2 regions of the Bacillus sp. GB_SG_008 genome follow, and region 1 is predicted to be linked to the other one. Evidence: a T-box and tRNA genes for the amino acid it is inferred to sense, from the RefSeq annotation. Region 1 holds a T-box; the other holds one or more tRNA genes.
What was found. A T-box is a leader RNA that pairs with one kind of tRNA and senses whether it is charged. The one in region 1 lies ahead of ileS (isoleucine--tRNA ligase), so its partner is inferred to be a tRNA-Ile.
Positions count from the first base shown of each region.

Region 1 (6,969 bases):
ATGTTCTCCTTTCATGGAATGCAACTCGGCAAATAAATATGTTGATGTATCTGCACATTCCTCACAATTCATTCCTTTTCGAAACACTTCTTCTGCTTTCAGCCAATCGCCTTTAAATAAATAAAAGTAGCCCCACTTATCAAAAATAGGAATCTCACTTAACTCTTCTGCTTTCTTCATATATGTATATGCTTCTTCATAACGGCGCATTTCAAGTATGCAGCGTGCCAATACAAAATATGCTTTGGCAAGATGCTCTTTTTCAACAGTTGTACCTTCTTTTTGTAATGCCTCTTTTAATAAATCCTCTGCATCTAATGATTTTCGTTCATCAATTAAATCATCACAAAACCAAGTAAGCGTACGAAAGCTATTAAAATGACGATGTGCATATCTCACAACAAATCTACTATAAGACGGCATCAAGCCTTCATCAAACAATTGAATAAGTGTATAAAAATCTTCTTCTGAAGAAATTGTGCCTAACCACTCTTTCAAGTATGAAAGGGATTTTTTCGATCTTATTTCCTCAATTTCTTTTTGAATTTCTGATATACCATTTAAAAATTCCTTCTTTTTTACATATACCCGTAATTTCTCAAAATCTCGCATTTTTTCACTCCATTCTCTCTTCACGATTTTACATACAACCTATATAAAGTACAATCTTTTTCTCATGATTGTTTTAAAAGAAAAAACAGAGCATACACTCTGTTTTTTCTTATTTTATCCCGCATTAACGGACAGTAAGACCCCCACCTCAAGATTCAGAGAAAGGCGAAGAAGATAGGCGGGGGATGAAGCCCCCTACTGATGGTTATCACTTTATATTTCGTTCGCTCTCAGATTAATCAATACCTTCTTATTTCCTACTTGAACTTGTTCTGCATTTTGTAATGATTCATTAAATAGTAATTGTTTCATGAGTAAATTTTCTTGTAGTAATGCCTTATACTTCGTTATTACATACTGTAATTCTTCGTCACCATTAACTTCAATGTCTACCCGCAAATTCACTGGTAAATTCAATTGTTTTCGATATTCCTGCACAGCACGAATAAATTCTCGTGCCATTCCCTCCTGCAGCAATTCATCCGTTACATTCGTATCCATCATGACAGTATATAATCCGTTCGTAGCATCAGCAAATCCTGCTTTCGGCACTTTTTCAACAAACACATCGTCTAATGTTACTGTGACAACTTCTCCAGACAACAATTGACATGCTCCCTTTTCATCCTTTATAAACACTTTTACTTCTTCACTAGATAAATTTTGCAGCCACTTACTTACCGTATTGATTTGCTTTCCGAATTTAGGTCCTGCTTGTTTAAAGTTTAGTTTTAACCGATATGACATATAACCCGCTTCGCTATGTTCGACTGTAACTTCTTTCACATTAAGTTCATCCATTACAATCTCTTTATAGGAATCCCAATCCATTTCTTGCTTCGTATGCTCAAATACAACGAGTTTTGCTAATGGCTGTTTTACTTTTAATGTATGTTGATTGCGAATGCTACGTCCGAGCTCCACTACTTGTAAAACAGCTGCCATCTCTTTTTCAAGCTGTGCATGAATTAACGTTTCATCAAATACTGGATAATCTGTTAAATGAACGCTGCTCCCTTCTAAATTTAAATGAATATCCTCTGCTAAAAATGGTGTAAACGGTGCAAGCAGCTTACTAATTGTCACAAGTACTTCATGTAGCGTATCATATGCCGCTGCTTTTTCAGCACTCATACCTGATGCCCAAAAACGACTGCGGGAACGTCTTACATACCAATTGCTTACTTCTTCAACTAATAATGCTATTTCACGAGCTGCTGTTGTAAATTGATAATCTTCTAAAGCCACGCTCACTTTTTGAATCGTACTATGCAATCTTGATAATACCCATTCATCCAATTTTGTTTTCTTTGTACTATATTCCTGTTTTGGATTGTATCCATCTAAATCCGCGTACAATACATAAAAACTATATACATTTAACAACGTATCTACTAGCTTCGACTTTGCTTCTTGTACAGTTCGTTCTGAAAATCGCTTCGGATTCCACGGAGCACTATCTACAAGAAGGGCCCACCGCAACGCATCCGCTCCAAATTTCTCTACTAAATCTACTGGGTCTAACGCATTCCCTTTACTTTTTGACATCTTTTGTCCATTTTCATCTAACACATGTCCAAGTGATAACACACGCTTATATGGTGCTCTGCCAGTGTACAGTGTAGACACCGCAAGTAAGCTATAAAACCATCCGCGCGTCTGATCAATTCCTTCAGCAATAACATCCGCTGGAAATTGTTCTTCAAATAACTTCTTATTTTCAAATGGATAATGATACTGTGCAAATGGCATCGAACCGCTATCAAACCAAACATCAATAACTTCCGGCGTCCGCTTCATCGTTTCGCCGCATTTAGAACATTTTACTTTTACTTCATCCACATATGGCTTATGCAGTTCAATTTTTTCATCTACAGCGTCAGTTGCATAACGTCTTAGCCCTTCAATGCTTTTCGGTGCAAATTGATGATGACAAGCTTCGCATTCCCACACATTAAGCGGCGTTCCCCAATACCTGTTTCGGCTAATATTCCAATCAACCATATTTTCTAAAAAATTACCGAACCGGCCATGTTGAATATGCTCTGGGTGCCATGTTACTTCATTATTATTTTGTAAAAAGTTCTCTTTTAAAGTAGTCGTTCGAATGAACCAACTTTCATTTGCATAATAAAGTAGCGGTGAATCACAGCGCCAACAATGCGGATAACTATGCTCATATTTCTCTTTATGATAAAGAAGACCATGCTCAGCTAAATAGCGAACAATATCAACATCACACTCTTTTACAAATTTCCCTTGTAAAAAAGGAACGTCAGATGTGTATTCTCCTTTCTCGTTTACAACATTCACAAATGATAAACCATGTTCTTGGACAACTTTATAATCATCTTCCCCGTAAGCAGGCGCGATATGCACAATCCCTGTACCGCTATGTGCAGTGACAAAATCAGCACTCACAATACAATGACCATTTGCAACTTCCGCAAACTGAAATGGCGGCGCATAAGAAAGCCCTATTAATTCACTTCCCTTGTGAACAGATAACATTTTATACTCTTGCTGCAGTATATCTTTCGCTAACTCTTTCGCAACAATATAAACATTTTCTCCCTGCTCCGCTCGGACATATTCCATCTCTGGATGAACCGCTAATGCTACATTAGCCGGAAGCGTCCACGGAGTTGTTGTCCATCCGAGAACATACTCGTTTTCTCGACCTGCAATCTGAAATTTAACTGTTGCACTTAAATCCTTCACTGTTTTATATCCTTGCGCGACTTCATGCGAGCTTAATGATGTTTGGCAGCTTGGGCAATAAGGAGAAACGCGGTGCCCTTTATATAGCAACCCTTTTTCATGAATTGTTCCAAGAATATGCCAAACGCTTTCGATATAAGAATTATCTAGCGTGATATACGGCGCATCCATGTCAACCCAATAGCCAATACTCTCTGTAAACTCACGCCACTGCTTTTCATACGTAAATACACTCTCTTTACACTTTGCAAGAAATGCTTCGACACCGTACTTTTCAATATCATGTTTACCAGAAATACCAAGCTGTTTTTCAACTCCTAATTCCACCGGTAATCCATGTGTATCCCATCCGGCTTTGCGCAGCACTTTATATCCTGTCATCGTTTTATACCTTGCGACCAAGTCCTTAATTGTCCGTCCTAGCGCATGACCGACATGCGGAAGACCATTCGCAGTTGGCGGTCCTTCATAAAAAACGAAAGATTGTGCACCTTCACGATTTCGAATCGATTGTATAAAGGTATCCTGTTCATTCCATTGCTTACGAATTCGCGCTTCTCTCCTTACAGCTAATTCTTTCACATCTACCTTCTTCATCTACAATCACTCCTTATGAAATAATTAAAAGTACACAAAAAACCCGTCCCTATCATTAGGGACGGGTTTACCCGCGCTACCACCCTACTTCTATTGATTAACCGTTCAATCAATAGCACTCAGCAACGTACAATCATACGCGTTCCTTGTAACGGTAGACAACCGTTCGAACTTACTATGTTCAGTTCGACTCCTCGGAGATGATTTTCAAATATAAACCGAACACCGGCTTTCAGCAAAGCACCGGCTCTCTGGGGAACAGCGATATATTTTACTCTTTCTCGTCATCAGATTTGTATACTTTTATTAACAGTTATTTTATTCCAACGCAACGCTAATTGTCAATTAATTTAGAAAAAACTATCTGAATTCTATTTATGCCTTTAATGTTTACCTTTACTACACTTTTTTATTCTAAACATATATCAGAATGCTTAATGAATATCAGAAGCTGGCATGGTTAAGCTATTGAAAGACCCACAGATGTTTTATCGTATGGGAAGCTATTAAGTCAATTATATCTAAAATATTAGGATTGAAAAAGAAGAGGTGGTGTTTTCTATGTCAGATTTTTCAGAATCAATCGAGTATGAAACAGGTACGTCGATTCAAACTTTCAACATTATTGAAACGAATGCTACTGCTGATGGATATGAAGTTCTATTGGATATTGATTTAGACAGTGGTTACGAATTAGAAAAAGTAAAAATGAAAATTACCTTTGAAGAATTAGCAGGATACGAAACAACTGATATTCATGAAGGAGTAAAATACGCTTTAGGATTTTTTTCATGAATGATCGCACCGACATAAAAACCTTCAGTGTACTGAAGGTTTTTATGTAAAACTTAACATTGTCGTTTTAAACAAACAGGTTTCCCATTTTGCAAGTTTTAAACCGGCCTTATCGAATGCTTGAAATAGTATATTGTAGTTTATTCTTTTAAAATTTTTGTTGTTAGTTATACACTCTAGTAATTTGTCTTTGCCAATGTACATGTAAAACATCCGATATTCCTCCTGCAAGGTATTATACAACCAAAGCTGCTTCATTGACTTGCTTACACTCATGGCCTGACGTTGTTTCTTATCAAGAAAACTTATATATCTTTTCTTTACTTTCATATGCATGGATGAAACTCGTATACATTGCCGTTTGATACGAAAGTATATATCTATAACATCAAGATTGCTCGCTTCTTTTTGCTTAAGTACGAATGAAGCATTTTCACATGCTAATTGTTCTATCTCTTCAGCTGTAAAAAACAATGATGCTTCCCGTTTCACTGCGTTTGTACAATCTGCAGAGTGAAATAGATTAAATATCCCATTCATTGCTCCAAACGTACATCGTATCGTTCCTTTCTTTGCTTTTTCAGGCTTGAAGTTTCCCTTCCACTTTTTTTCAATCAGCTCGGAAACCGATTTGTACGGTGGTTGTGGTGTACCTTGAACCAACACACATAAACTTTCTCCTAAATTCAAGAATTCAGATTCTAATTCCCACCACCATTCAGAATACTCCTTATTTTCATCCCAATATAAACGCCGGCATAAATTCGGTGTAATCGTCACATATTTGCAGGCAAGAATTTGAAATCCTCTTCGCTCAAGAAACGACAGAATTTCTCGTTCTAAATTTAAGTATACTGCGTCTGGTTTGCATATTACGAACCCTAATTTGTCCCAATTCAATATCTATATCCCCCTTCCACCCTATGTAATAATATATGGAAGAAAAGGAAAGTTGCTCATGCAAACATAATAATGATTATGTTCATACATCCAATTCGAACTTTCAACATTATTGAAACGAATGTAAATGCTGATGCATATAAATTTTTTTGAATATTGATTTAGACAGCTATTACGAACCAGAAAATGTAAAAATACAAATTACCTTTGAGGAATTAGTAGGATACGAAACAACTGATATTGAAAAAGGGATAAAATATGCTTTAGGGTTCTTTAATAAGTAATTGTATAATGTTTAAAAAAAGTACCACCTGTTAAAGGTGATACTCATTCTTTCATGATAAAGTGAAACTTCCATCAGTAGGGAGTTTCTTCATCCTCCACTGATGGAAATCCTGCCCAGTCAGGCGCATGCCAACAGTTATCCCCCATCTATACTCTAAACCTTGAGATGTGGACCCTACTGCTCCAAAATAGCGAGATAAAGTTATGCACTATCCAATTAAGGAAGTTGAATGCTGAAATACAATTTCACCGTCCAACATTGTCAGTTCAACCTGTATATCCTTAATCTGTTCGTGAGGAACGTTTAGAATCGGTTTATCCAAAACAACCAAGTCTGCAAGTTTTCCTACTTCGATGCTGCCTTTCACCGCTTCCTCAAAACTTGCGTACGCACCATTCCAAGTAAAGAGTTTAATTGCTTCCAAAATGCTAACACGCTGATTGGCTCCGACCTCTTGTCCGGATGAACTCAAGCGGTTAACAGCGACATGAATACCAAGAAGTGGATTTGGCATGATAACCGGGCTATCAGAAGCAGCTGCAGCAATGATACCAGCATCAATATAATCGCGGAGGGGATACATATGATTTACTCGCTCACAGATTTCCAATTCGAGGTATTTCCATAATATGTAGCCACTTTACTGTTCGACAAAGGCCGGCTTTCCCTGCTATCACTTTTGCATCTTGAAAATGTCTATGCTTTAAGATTTCCTGTACTGATAAATTAACCCCAGTATTCATTTTATCGTACACCTCTTTAGAGTTTAGAAACTTTAATTCTAATAATATTTTATTTGAAAATTTAAAATTATAAAAAGTATAAAAAAACTAAATACAGGTAATTTTCCCGTGCTCAAGTTTTCTCATAACCCTTGTTTAGTATGACATATGTCATATACAACACTTTATAAATACTGTAATTTATAAAGTGTTGTATAGCATAATAAGTATTTTATATAAAACTAGAATGATATTTTACTTGTTATAACATTTTGTAACAAAATGCTATAGGACATCATATAAGTACGTTGACAAGACTTTTTTATAAAAAAGTTT
Region 1 is NZ_JBPZSK010000004.1:284,794-291,762, forward strand. It holds gene ACTDJC_RS12915 (tetratricopeptide repeat protein) at 1-612, opposite strand, end outside; gene ileS (isoleucine--tRNA ligase) at 826-3,930, opposite strand; T-box leader at 3,985-4,227, opposite strand; gene ACTDJC_RS12925 (hypothetical protein) at 4,492-4,725, shown strand; gene ACTDJC_RS12930 (nucleoside-diphosphate kinase) at 4,768-5,625, opposite strand; partial or broken gene ACTDJC_RS12935 (amidohydrolase family protein) at 6,120-6,509, opposite strand; gene ACTDJC_RS12940 (hypothetical protein) at 6,508-6,654, opposite strand.

Region 2 (6,969 bases), on a different contig from region 1:
TTTCATTTGTTTAGATTGCGGGGGAACGAAGGAAATTACATCGTGTCCAATGGAACTAATGAATAAAGATTTTAAAGGATTTGAAGTAACTGGGCATAAGTTCGAAATATATGGACGCTGTCCGAAGTGTGCACAATAAAAAGCTTGTCAGTTTTGAAACTGACAAGCTTTTTTATTAGAATTTTTTCACCTTATTTTTCTTGTTTTGCCGCATATTCTGCTGCAATTTTATCAATTTCTTTTTTTAATTCTTCTACCATTGTTTCTTCTGGTACTTTACGTACAATTTCGCCTTTACGGAAGAGTAGACCTTCTCCGCGTGCTCCGGCAATCCCGATATCAGCTTCACGTGCTTCACCAGGACCATTTACTGCGCAGCCAAGTACTGCAACTTTAATCGGTGCTTTAATTTTTGAAATATACTCTTCTACTTCATTTGCGATGCTAATTAAGTCAATTTCAATACGTCCACAAGTTGGACAAGAGATTAATGTAGCAGCGTTAGAAGCAAGGCCGAATGATTTTAATAATTCACGCGCTACTTTTACTTCTTCAACTGGGTCTGCACTTAACGAAATACGTAGTGTGTTACCGATGCCTTTGCTTAAGATAGCTCCAAGACCAGCAGCGCTTTTTACAGTTCCAGCAAATAAAGTTCCGGATTCTGTAATACCAAGGTGTAATGGATAATCGAAAGCACGTGATGCTTTTTCGTATGCTTCAATTGCTAAGTTCACATCGGATGCTTTCATCGATACGATGATATCGTGAAAATCTAGATCCTCTAAAATTTTAATGTGATGCAATGCGCTTTCTACCATACCATCCGCTGTTGGGTATCCATATTTTTCTAAAATGTGACGTTCTAATGAACCTGCATTTACACCGATGCGAATTGGAATACCGCGTTCTTTTGCAGCATTTACAACCGCTTCAACTTTATGGCGGCGACCGATGTTTCCTGGGTTGATACGAACTTTGTCAATACCGCCTTCAATTGCTTTTAATGCTAGGCGATAGTCAAAATGAATATCAGCAACAAGAGGGATATTAATTTGTTTTTTAATATCAGCAATTGCGTCTGCAGCGCGCTCATCTGGAACGGCTACACGGACAATTTGACAACCTGCTTCTTCTAAACGTTTAATTTCGGCAACTGTTGCTTCCACATCATGCGTTTTTGTTGTTGTCATACTTTGTATAATTAATTCATTATTACCGCCGATTGTTAAATTTCCAACTTTAACAGGACGTGTTTTTGTACGATGAGTTATTTCATTCACGAATAGATCGCTCTCCTTATAAAAGAAGTTTCTTATTTTGTAGACAAATACATTTATATTGTATGCAATATTTGTCTCGTGAAGCCAAATGTCTAGCTTCACTTTTTCTATTGTATCAGCGCTTTGCTGCAATTGACAAGAATTATGTGATACTGTTATGGATAGAGAGGGAATTTGTATTTTTTTCCAATTTGTAATTTTGCAGGAGATTCACTTTGGTTTAATCCTTTAAAATCTGTAACAACCTTTTCAATAGAAGGGATTTTTTTTTTGTTAATTTCCTCTGTAATGGATAGAACGGTATCGCCTGTTTTTACTTCAATGATTTTATATTTTGTTGATGATATATTTTCTTTTTGGTCGTTTTTTGAAGCTTTAGCCGAAGTTTCTTTTGTTTTGGAATATGTATGAAGTAACGGTAAAGTGCCGATTGTCATATCGTAGTACAAGACGTAACCGAGAACAAGCAACAATAAGACACCGCCAAGTCTTTTCATATTTCTTCACTCCTTTGTAGAGAAATATATGCTTGTCCAAAAAAAAAATGCCTTGAAGGCATTTTTTATAGTGAATTTTTTTCTTTTGGTTTTGGTACTTCTTTTATTGTTAAATAAAGAACAATCAGAACAACGGTAATAAATAGGAACAACGAGCCTGGGACGTTAATTTTTAACAAATCCATTATCATAAAGAATATAGTTGGGATTGTATAGCTGTAGGCAGTTAATGTCCAAATTTGTTTGTACGATAGTTTACGCTGTCCGCTCATTGCAGAACCGATAAATGCTAATAGCGTAACGCCAAGGAATGTAATGAAGAGCTGGAATAAGTAAATAAGTGTTCCGATAACGAACATAGCAACTGGATATATGCTATCGACAAATGAAACTAATTCTTGAATATCTTTCTTTTCAAAAGTTGTATTTCCTAAGTCACTATATGGAAATGATTGTGTTTTTTGTTCTGCTGTTGAAATCACTTTATCTTTTAAGATGAACACACCATCTCGGTTGGGATATGCACTTGCATCCGTTGCATTTGGGTCAAATACAAAAATAAAATCTGTGTCATCTTTTACAATGGGTTTGTCGATGTCTGCGTGAAGTTCGCCATTTTCAATTTTAAAATCAGGTACATCTTTTTCAATAGAATGATTAACTAGACTAATACCATCTTGAATGAAACTTCCAAATAGAATCGTTTTTGGAACGGTAGCAAGTAAACATAGCAACATTATGTAAAGAATCGTTTTTCCGATTTTTTGAAAACGAAAAAGTGCCATCTCTTTTGGTGCATATAAGCTTTTAAACAGTTGCGTAAATATGGACATGAATTCACTTCCTTCTTTTAAATATATTGATTTACCATCTCATTGTAACGTACGTTTCTAAAGAATCACAAGATATATCATGTGTGATAGGAAAATACAATTGACACATTTCTTTTTATTATGGTAAATTTATCTTACATTTTTATATATACTTATACATTCCATGGTAGTTTAGCTGACTAGAGCATACAGGATGCCTTAGTAGTTATTCGTATATATTGTGGACCCTTAGCTCAGCTGGTTAGAGCAGACGGCTCATAACCGTCCGGTCGTAGGTTCGAGTCCTACAGGGTCCATATCCATTTCATATATTGATACATAACACATAAGCTTCCTTATAGAAGGAAGCTTTTTTTACAAAAAGTATGAGCATTTCGTTTGAAAAGAAATGGAAAATTTGCTACTTTAATGTTAGCGAGGCAATACGTTAAATTTGTTTTCAGCCCTATGTAATTAGGGTAAAATGAATTTGTATGCCGAGTCATTATCGGCAAATACATACAATGGGAGGAATATAACAATGGCAAAACATGAATTACCAAATTTACCTTATGCGTATGATGCATTAGAACCTCATTTTGACAAAGAAACAATGAACATCCATCATACAAAACATCACAACACATACGTAACAAACTTAAATGCTGCATTAGAAGGACATGCGGAATTAGCAGAAAAAAGCATTGAAGAATTAGTTGCAAACTTAAACGAAGTGCCAGAGGCAATTCGCACAGCAGTACGCAATAACGGTGGTGGACATGCAAACCACTCTTTATTCTGGACAATCCTTTCTCCAAATGGCGGCGGACAACCAGTAGGTGAACTTGCAGGCGCAATTGAAGCAAAGTTCGGCAGCTTTGATGCATTTAAAGAAGAGTTTGCAAAAGCAGGCGCAACTCGCTTCGGTTCTGGTTGGGCATGGCTTGTTGTAAACAATGGTGAATTAGAAGTAACAAGCACACCAAACCAAGATACTCCATTAATGGAAGGTAAAACTCCAGTTTTAGGACTAGACGTTTGGGAGCATGCATACTACTTACATTACCAAAATCGTCGTCCTGACTACATCGGTGCATTCTGGAACGTTGTAGATTGGAACGCAGTTGAAAAACGTTACCAAGACGCAAAATAATTATAATTGTAAAAGCTAGGAGATGCTTCTCCTAGCTTTTTTTGTTTTCTTACACCGGTCCGATTGGTAGAGCTCACATCAATGGAGAAAAACGTTCCGTTGAAAGAAGTTTCACTTTACCCCTTCTTCTTTACATAATTGTGTTCTTCTTTGGAAGACTAGAACATGAAGTAAAGGAGAGTTCATATGAAATGGAAACATTTAATTGGCGATGTTGAGGTGAATCGTGACTTAGTATTATTACTCATAATTGGCGGGTTATATGCGTTGGCTATTTCATTGTCGAATACGTTTGTTAATATTTATTTATGGAAACAAACGAAGGACTTTGTGAATATTGGCCTTTATAATTTAGCAAGCGTTATTTTACAACCACTGACATTTATTGTTGCCGGAAAATTAGCGAAACGAGTAGATCGTACGATTTTGCTCCGAATCGGTGTGACAACATTAGCTATTTTTTTTATTGTTGTGTTACTAACAGGAACAAATGCTTCGCAGTATATTTTACTAATCGGCAGTTTACTTGGAATGGGATATGGATTTTACTGGCTCTCATTTAATTTATTAACATTTGAAATTACAGAGCCGGAGACACGTGATTTTTTTAACGGATTTCTCGGATTGCTTAGCTCATTTTCGGGTATGATTGGTCCAATTGCATCCGGATTTATCATTTCGCGTATGGAAAAGTGGAGTGGTTATACATTCGTTTTTTTTCTGTCTTTAACCTTATTTACTATTGCAATTGTTGTCAGTTTTTTTCTGACAAAGCGTGAATGTGAAGGGCGTTATGAACTTGTTGAAGTAATGAAAGAGCGAAAGAATAATAAAAACTGGGGAAGAATTACACTTGCTCACTTTTTTCAAGGTTTACGAGAAGGTACATTTATATTTGTTATTTCTGTATATGTGTATTTGGCTTCTGGAAGCGAATTAGCGCTAGGAAAATATGGACTTGTGAATTCTGCTGTTTCTTTCATTTGCTATTATTTAGTAGCACGTGTAATGAAAAAGGAATGGAGAAAAAAAGCCATTTTACTCGGTGGAATCATTTTATATGCAGTTGTATTTTTAGTTGTCTTTCATGTTACGTATACGAAATTGCTTATTTATGCAGCTTGTATTGCTGTGGCATATCCAATTCTTCTTGTTCCATACGGTTCGATGACATATGATATAATTGGCAGAGCCAAATATGCAAAAGAGCGGCGAGTAGAATATATTGTCGTTCGTGAACTATGGTTAAACGGAGGAAGAATTTGTTCCGTTTTAAGCTTTCTACTAGCGGTTTCGTTATTTCCGGTAGAAAAAAGCTTGCCCGTTTTATTATTAATATTGGGTGCTGGACATTTACTCATCTATTTTGCGATTCGAAATGTCACATATGATGATGAAAAGGCGCATTCAACAAGGCTAGAAGTTGTACAAACGACTCAAAATACAACCGAAGGAGAAGGTTAACTTCTGCCCTATTTTATGTTAAAATAATAAAACGTATATAACAGTGGCGAGGACACCTGAAGAAGGTGTCCCTTTCCGCTTGCATAGCTGTTGGCAGAGGGGGTTCGTATGAGCAAGAAAAAGAAAAAGAAGAAAGCCACGCTTCCGTTTCGGTTGAATGTGTTGTTTTTTTGTGTGTTTTTACTGTTTTCGACAGTTATTATCCGCTTAGGAATGGTACAGATTGTACATGGTGAAGATTATAAAAATGAAGTAGCCAAAAAGGAAAACTCAACGGTAAGTACTCCTGTTCCACGCGGAAAGATTTATGACAGGTATGGTCGTGCGGTTGTAGATAATACACCACTTCGAACGATTACGTATACAAGAATGAAGGGGTCGAAACCTGAAGAACGTTTAGAAACTGCAAAGCAACTTGCGAAACTAATTGATGTACCGACGGATAAGTTAACAGAACGAGATAAAAAAGATTTTTGGATACTGTTAAATCCAGAGCGAGCAAAAGAAAAAATTACGAAAAAAGATGAAGCGGATCTCACAGCGAAAAAGATTGACGATAAGGAACTAGCGCAGCGTCAACTTGACCGTATTACAGAAGCAGAATTAAATGAATTAACTCCACAGGATTTAGAAGTGTTAGCAATTAAGAGTAAAATGGATAGCGGTTATACAATGACGCCGCAAATTATTAAGAAAGATGCTACACCTGAAGAATATGCTGTAATTAGTGAGAACTTAGAAAAGTTGCCAGGGGTAGACACTACGGTTGATTGGGATCGTAACTATGCTTATGGTGATATGTTCCGCACTGTACTTGGCGGTGTAACGAGTTCTGATGAGGGATTACCGCGAGAGAATCTAGATTACTACTTAGTTCGTGATTACGATCGTAATGATCGCGTCGGAAAAAGTTATATTGAACAGCAATACGAAGACGTGTTGCATGGTACAAAAGCAGAAGTGAAAAATATTACAGACTCAAAGGGCAATATTATTGAAACAGATTACGTATCTAAAGGAGAAAGTGGAAAGAATTTAACTCTGACTATTGATATGGAGCTGCAAAAGAAGGTTGAACAAATTATTGAGGAAGAAATGAAAAAAGCGAAAGCTACAGGTGAAGCGGGCTATATGGACCGTGCGTTTGTTGTTATGATGAATCCGAAAAACGGAGAAATTTTATCAATGGCTGGTAAACAATTTGTCAAAGATGAAAATGGACAACCTACTATACAAGATTATGCACTTGGCACCATGACGAGTTCATATGAAATGGGTTCAACTGTAAAAGGAGCAACTGTTTTGACAGGATATCAAACAGGAGCAATTCAGCCGGGAGAAGTACTTGTTGATGAACCAATCAAACTTAAAGGTACGCCGGTGAAAAAATCGTGGAAAACAATGGGGCCAATTAATGATTTAACAGCCCTGCAACAATCTTCAAACGTATATATGTTTAAAACAGCGATGAAAATCGCAGGTGTAGATTATGTTCCAAATGGTACATTAAGTATTAAACCAAAGGACTTTGATACAATGCGTTATTACTATAGTCAATTTGGTCTTGGAGTGCCAACTGGAATAGATTTACCAAATGAAGTGTCTGGAGTAAAAGGACTGGAAGGAAAACCAGGGAACTTACTCGACTTAGCAATTGGACAGTATGACACATATACACCGCTTCAATTGGCGCAATATGTATCTACGATTGCAAATGGTGGTTATCGTATGAAGCCGCAGATTGTAAAAGAAATTCGCAG
Region 2 is NZ_JBPZSK010000001.1:494,585-501,553, forward strand. It holds gene ACTDJC_RS02420 (Fur family transcriptional regulator) at 1-139, shown strand, start outside; gene ispG (flavodoxin-dependent (E)-4-hydroxy-3-methylbut-2-enyl-diphosphate synthase) at 192-1,283, opposite strand; gene ACTDJC_RS02430 (hypothetical protein) at 1,439-1,780, opposite strand; gene ACTDJC_RS02435 (DUF1189 domain-containing protein) at 1,846-2,613, opposite strand; tRNA gene ACTDJC_RS02440 (tRNA-Ile) at 2,836-2,909, shown strand; gene sodA (superoxide dismutase [Mn]) at 3,134-3,745, shown strand; gene ACTDJC_RS02450 (MFS transporter) at 3,932-5,209, shown strand; gene ACTDJC_RS02455 (peptidoglycan D,D-transpeptidase FtsI family protein) at 5,318-6,969, shown strand, end outside.
Region 2: it encodes a tRNA-Ile, which carries the amino acid that the T-box ahead of ileS (isoleucine--tRNA ligase) is inferred to sense. The anticodon was not compared.